DNA from 2 places in the Methylocystis echinoides genome. Region 2 is predicted to be linked to the other one. Evidence: riboswitches for the same ligand, from Rfam matches in the RefSeq annotation. Region 2 holds a riboswitch; the other holds the start of a gene.
The links. Region 2 has a riboswitch for S-adenosylmethionine ahead of RVU70_RS01360 (O-succinylhomoserine sulfhydrylase). Riboswitches for the same ligand answer to the same signal wherever they lie in the genome.
Positions count from the first base shown of each region.

Region 1: another riboswitch for S-adenosylmethionine. It lies ahead of RVU70_RS18875 (hypothetical protein); the one in region 2 lies ahead of RVU70_RS01360 (O-succinylhomoserine sulfhydrylase).

Region 1 is NZ_CP156085.1:59,424-62,824, forward strand. Features, by position in the region: gene RVU70_RS18870 (metallophosphoesterase family protein) at 845-1,288, opposite strand; gene RVU70_RS18875 (hypothetical protein) at 1,301-1,933, opposite strand; SAM-I-IV-variant riboswitch at 1,964-2,073, opposite strand; gene RVU70_RS18880 (hypothetical protein) at 2,429-2,620, shown strand; gene RVU70_RS18885 (hypothetical protein) at 2,852-3,154, opposite strand.
Region 2 is NZ_CP156084.1:269,742-273,142, forward strand. Features, by position in the region: gene RVU70_RS01355 (2'-deoxycytidine 5'-triphosphate deaminase) at 1-939, opposite strand, end outside; SAM riboswitch at 1,058-1,137, shown strand; gene RVU70_RS01360 (O-succinylhomoserine sulfhydrylase) at 1,223-2,416, shown strand; gene RVU70_RS01365 (hypothetical protein) at 2,485-2,907, opposite strand; gene RVU70_RS01370 (hypothetical protein) at 2,920-3,132, opposite strand; gene RVU70_RS01375 (DUF2946 family protein) at 3,242-3,401, opposite strand, start outside.

The sequences.
Region 1 (3,401 bases), on a different replicon from region 2:
TTGATCGGCGTCTTGAAGACTAACGAGCGCATGGCATTTCCTAAGGTCGCCTGTATTTGCTTCACTGCATATCCTATACGCAACCAGGGATTGGGATTGAGCCTCGCGAGCGTAGGCAAGATCCTCCGGGCGAACACGGCCAGAACTGCAACCGCAACCTGCCAAAATTATCAGCGCTGAAAGAAGCAAGAGGTATCGCATACGCAACCCTCACAATCCAACCTGCTCGCCCTGCATGGGACTATACGATAGTAAACTAAGAAATGATTACTGGAAATTGCTCATCTAGCGCCATTGCCCCTGATTTGTTGCTGCACAGTCGTGGGGTTTTCGAAAATCAAACCCGGAACGCAGTGGCGCAGCGTCAGCCTGAGCGCCCCCGACAGATCCAAGGGGCTGAGGTTTAGGCCGACGGAATATCGCTCCACAACCCTTATTCAGGTGGCAGGGTTTGAGAGCCGCCCCTCTCGGAACACAGGCTGCATCCCCCTCACGAAAAGCCAACTTTCCTAGGACTTCGATACCGCCTCGATGTCTAGCGTGGCTACAATTCCCCCAGACGGCGGATTGTCTCGGCGCCCCGTTGGGGGCTTCCAGAGCTGGCCCCGATTGATTCGAATGAGCAGATCAAACCTGCGCCTGCCTCGTTAGAGTTACTGGAGCCTCGAGAGTAGTCGATATCGCGAATGAGGTGGAGCGTCGTCGGCGCAAGATTGTGCAGGCCTATCGGGATGGCAAGCCCATCCGAACCTCCCCTTGTGCGAAACGCCTTCAAGCGAGGTAGGTGTGTGTCCATGGACGACGTATTTTGGAAAGGCTCCCGTAAAACGCAGAAACCCACCCCTTATCCATAGTTTCGTATGGTCTGTTTGTTCAGCGAGTGGCTGCCCGGGTTTGATTCCTGCGTGGACAAAAATCCGCGTTCGTCCTCGAAGGACGTCGGCAAGTGCGACATCCAAACTTTGTCATCCTCAAACTGGTCTTCTCGCCCCCTATAGGCTCGTTTTGTTTGAACACCCCCGTTATCGCGCCAGAGTTCCGGTTCTTCTTCACACTCGACCATCATTTGCTCATGATTTCCGCGAAGACAAATAACCGGTGGCCCTTCAATCATTCGAAGACGGCCGACCACTTTCAAGGAGTCAGGGCCGCGATCTATATAATCGCCGAGGAAAATGAACTTCAGAGGGGCCTTGTTTGCTCGAGCTGTGAAGGCGTCGATTTCGCTCAGCAACTGCTCCAGCATGTCATACATGCCGTGAATGTCCCCGATTGCAACCGTTATCATACCTTACCCCTCTTATCGCGAGAAAAGCCCTTCGGGCACTTCGTTTGTGCCAATGAATAATCTGACGCTGCCCGGGCGATAATAGCCGTCGAGCACCTCTACGAAATTGCCATCGACGTCGTATCTCTCAGCATGGTCGGGCGTATAATTGATAACGAACCCGGTTGTGGGCCCAAAGAAGGACACAACAGGGGTTTTTCTCACGACCTCAAGAGCTTGCCTGACGAAGTCGGAGGCTGGCTGGGTCAGGTCGAGGGGTATGCGAAGGTATCCCTCAACTCCGCCTGTAATGCCAAAGATGAAAATCTGAGATGGACGGGTGCTTGTTCCTTGAAGGTAGGCGTCCGGCTGGAAAGAAGCCCTCCATTTTGCGTCTCGGATAGCCGCCTCTTCCGCAAGCTTCGCGGCCGTGGCGTTGACCGCCTTGTTAACGGCGTCCTGATCAACCTCCAATGCTTCAGGAAGAGCCTTTAGAAGGTTTCTGGAAGGGAGAGAAGCAATGTCTCCCGCGCAGAGCTGCTCGAGCCTTCTTACCCCTTTTGATATGTTCTTGTAGCCGCAGCGGCGCGCCAATTCGCCGCGCCGGAAGCCGAGCCCTTGGAGCCGGCCGTCAATGAAGTCGTGGATAGGGTAGCGGTCAAACATCATGCCCTCCGATTGCAGCGCGGAGGGCTAGAAATCCGCCTTTGTTGCCGTCATGCGGCCGCATCCCACTTTTTCGTGGAACCACCTTGCCGCGGATCGGCAGGTTGGTGAGAGCGCTAGCCCTCGTCTCGATGCAAATCTGAGATGGGAGTTGGCTTGCGCGTCTTCAAGAAGAGCTCGTAGAGAAAATCTCCCGAACGGTCGGACGGCGCGGTCTCCAATATCAACCCGAGATCTTCGCGAAAACTGAGGTTCAAGATCTCGTCGGGCCTTGTCCAAAAACGATGGCAGCGACCTTCTTCATGTTCAACCCGGCCCGCTCGATATGTCGTCCAGGCGTCCGGGCTTCCTCGACTACAATATGAGCCTCTCGCACGGCGATCGAGTTCCAAGCGGCGGCGTTTGTAAGTTAACCCGTTATAGCCAAGCTTGCTAATAACAGATGAAGTTCGTATTTCACTTCAACATTCTCAAGCAGGAAAGGCAAATAGACTGATGGACTATAAAACCACTGATAAGCGTCTTAAGTATGGTTTCGGCGAGTTCAATCGGGGCGATGCGTGGCGCTACTACAATGTTCCACTGGAGCGCATCCGCAGCGCCGCTCAAATGTTCGGCCAGCGCCACGGCATGAAGTTCCGGGTCCGGCAGAATGCGAAAGCAGTGCTCGTGGAGCGGCTGGCGTAAAGACCTATAAAATTAGAGACCGCCATCAAGGGCCCGCGCCGAAGCGGTCTGGGCTTTTGATTTGTGCGCCTATGATAGGCAAGCGGCTTGAGATCGCGAAGTCAGGGTCTGCAAATGGCGCATTGCTGCCTTCGACATTTCCACGTTCTCCACTTAGAGCGTAGATAGAACTGGCTTCGGGCGTTTCACACCGCTTCTCAGCCGCGAGCCGATTTAAGCCGGCGCATGATCCTAATAGTCCTCCGCCTGGCAGCGCGCAGCGCGTTCCCGCATACCGACTGGGACCCGCGCTTCGCACGCCTCTCGCGCCTGCTTCCCGGTGGGCGCCGTGCCGGCTCCCCCGTTGAAGGGCGTTCCGTCCGGCGCGATATGGACAAACCACGACCAGCACCCGGCATTCGATCCGTAAAGGTAGCGGTAGATGCGCGCGAGCGGCTTGCCGTCGTCGTCGAGCAGGGTCCAGTCGTCGGGCGCGAATTCAACGGAGCCATCGAGGCGGCGGAATGAGGTTCGGCGCCAGTTACGGTTGGTCATGGACGAAGCCGGTCGCGCGAAGACAAAAGCAAACGCCCCGCCGATACATCCACGGTCGAGGCGTTTCGTGCCGGGGCCTGGCTCTCGGGAGCCATCTTGGCTTGAGAATATCCGATTTCGAATCGAAAAAGCCATGAAACGTGATAATATCAGGCAACGATATTCTCACGTTTGATGGCTTCTCACGTCGCTTTAGCCGCAAAAACTGGCCGGCATCGTCCGTCGCTGTTCCCAGTTCTATAAAAAG
Region 2 (3,401 bases):
GGGCCGGCCATCGGGACCGGCGCCGAACCCTGGATCGAAGAAGCCGGCGTAATGAACCCGAAACTCGCCGATCGCGGCGTCCATCGGAGCCATTTCGGCGGCGAGATCGGGTGGAATGGCGAGCCGCTCGCGCGAAGCGAGGATGTAGAAATCGCCGGGATCGAGGATCAGCCGGCCATCCCGCGCCGGCAGCCGGTCCCAGTAATCGTCGACCCGATAGGCGCCGACGCGGTCGACGTCGATGACGTCGGTATGCTTCTGGGCGCGATAGCCGACGACGCCGCCAAAGGCCTCGGCGCCGAGCGCGACGCGCAGCACCATCCCGTCCCGCAGATTGAGCGGCCCGTCCACGAGCGGAACGCGCGCATGCAACTCGGCGAGCGCCGAATCCGAGAGCGCGACAGCGCCCTGCCCCGGCCCCGACGGCCGCATTCGGAACCGAAGCTGGTTGAGCCGCGATCCCATTCGCGCGCGAATTGAAAAGCTGCGCGGCGAGACTTCGGCGTAGAGCGGCCCCTGATAGCCGGGCTCGACTTCGTCGAAGCGATCGCCGCGATCGGTGATGAGGCGGGTGAAAATATCGAGCCGCCCGGTCGAGCTCTTGGGGTTGGCCGCGCCGGAGACGCTCCCGGACAGCGCGAGGCTCTCGAGCAACGGCACGACATAGACGCAGCCGCGCTCGAGGATGGCCCCGTCGCCTTGAAGGGACATTTCGTCATAAGCCAGCGCCGAGAGGATGTCCTTGACGCTGCGATCCTTGCCGGGAAGGAAGCTGGCCCGTACCCGATACGCTGTGGCGCCGAGCCGGAGATCGAGGCTCGCAGGCTGAATTTGCCCCTTGGCGAGCGGCGCGCAGACGCGGATCGTCCCCGTCTCGGCCATGGCGGCGATCTGCCGGCTGGAGAGCACGCCGCCCTGAGCATGTTCTGGAGGCGTCATGCCGCTTCAACTCCTGGACCCAAGAAAGCTCTCAAACGTGGGATAGCGCCGAGCCTGCAAAAGGGCAAATAGCCGCCCCGCCATTTCAGGAGATTGACAGGCCCGCCCGCTTTTCGGATTACTGCCCCGTGGTTATTTGAGCCGGCCGGCTTGCCGCCACGTTAAACCAAAGCGCTAAAAGGCCGGGTCTCCCGCCGGAAACCCGTTTGCTATCAAGCCGCGGCCCGCGTGTCGGCGCCGCTTTCAGGATGCGGCGCGTCGGCGCGCCCGGAGGGAGAGAAGAATGTCCAAAGACGGCCTGCGCAAGCTCAAGCCGGCGACGCAGCTCATCCATGGCGGGACGACGCGCTCCACCTTCGGCGAGATGTCGGAGGCGCTGTTTCTCACGCAGAGCTTCGCCTATCCGACGATGGAGGCGGCCGAGGCGCGCTTCAAGGGCGACGATCCGGGCTTCATTTACTCCCGCTTCTCCAATCCGACCGTCGCCATGTTCGAGCAGCGCATGATCCTGCTCGAGGGCGCGGAGGCCGCCCGCGCGACGGCGAGCGGCATGGCCGCCGTCACGGCGAGCCTTCTTGCGCAAGTGAAGGCGGGCGACCATGTGGTCGCGGCGCGTGCGCTGTTCGGGTCGTGTCTCTATGTCGTCGAGGACCTGCTGCCGCGGCTGGGGGTCGCCTCGACCCTCGTCGACGGCGCCGACCTCGCCCAGTGGAAAGCGGCGGTTCGTCCCGAAACCAGGCTGTTCTTCCTCGAAAGCCCGACCAATCCGGGGCTCGAGGTCTATGATCTGAAGGCCATCGCCGACATCGCCCATGACGCGGGCGCGCGGTTCGTCGTCGACAATGTCTTTGCGACGCCGCTTTTGCAAAAGCCTTTCGAGCTCGGCGCCGACGTCGTCGTCTATTCCGCCACGAAACATATCGACGGCCAGGGACGCTGTCTCGGCGGCATTATTCTCTCCTCACAGGCGATCATCGAGGAGAGCATCCATAATTTCCTGCGCCAGACCGGCCCGGCCATGTCGCCGTTCAACGCCTGGGTGATGCTCAAAGGTCTGGAAACCCTCCCGCTGCGCGTCGGCCAGCAAACGGCGAGCGCGGGACGAATTGCGGATTTTCTCGCCGAACAAACGGGCGTGACCAAGGTGCTCTATCCCTTCCGCCCGGACCATCCGCAGGCGGAGCTCGCGCGGCGGCAGATGAGCGGCGGCGGCACGCTGGTGAGCTTCGTCATGGAGAGCAAAGAGCAGGCCTTCAAGCTCGCCAATGCGCTCCAGATCATCAAGATTTCGAACAATCTGGGCGACGCCAAGAGCCTGATGACGCATCCGGCGACGACCACCCATCAGCGCCTGACCCCGGAGGCGCGGGCGACGCTTGGGATAACCGACGGCATGCTGCGCCTGTCGGTCGGTCTGGAAGACGTCGAGGATCTGATCGAGGATCTCGCCGAAGGCCTCGCCGCCTCCAGGCGGTGAAACTTCCGCGTCGACGCCGCAAGGAGGGACCGGCGTCGACGCGGGCGTAGCGCATGCTGCCAAGAAGATCAGGCCGGCGGCGCGCGCGCCCGGTTCGACAGGCGGGGCCGAGGCGCCGGCGCGGCGTGGTCCGCCACCATCCAGGGGAGGCTAACAGGCTGGATGGCCGCCTTGCCGACGTGACCGGGCCACGCCGCTGGGGGAGCGGCGCCGCGGCAGAGCGTCTGACAGAGGACGCAGTCAATGCCACGGTCGTTTGCGGGGCCCGGCCGCCCCTTCTGCGCGTCGGACAGGGGGGCGCCCGACGCGAAACAGATAAAAAAAGACGCGAAAGTGTCCGATGGTCCCGCGACTGCGCGCGCGGCGAGCGGCGCCGCGAAGGGCGCGCTCGTCACCAGCGCGGCCGCCGTCAGCAGAACGCGCCCGACCACATGGCCGATCAGGCTCGCCGCTTTGGCGCGCAAGGACAGGAGGGAGACCATTCGCGTCACTGCCGCGTCCGCTTATGACGCGACGCGCGGAAACCGCGCTCGGCGCTCGAGATCGATGAGGCGGATGGCGCCGCCCTGCACGTCCCGCCACAAACCGAGCGGCCCCAGCGTCGCGCCTGAGGCGACGACGATGCTGCGCTCCTGTTTTTCTCGTGTTTTGAGCGTTGCGAGCGCCGCTTGCGCCAAAGCGCAACTACGGCCGCTCGGCGGCTTCTTGATGCCCATTGCATTTCTCCCGATGGCCGCTTTTCCACGGCCTCTTCCGTTGCATGGCCAAACGCATGCGCGTCCTGAAGACAGGCGATCGCCGCATTGTGCCGTCAGCGTGTGAAGATCAGGAGAAACTCGGCGGCGCGCGGGCCTGACGCGCAAAATCGCGCGGCGTCGCAACTGGAAGGCGCTCCGACGCCGCCCACTGGACCGGCGCCCAATCGACCGACCTGACGCCAAGCGTCATGGGACGCGCAGCGACCGGAGCGACGCCATCGCAGAAG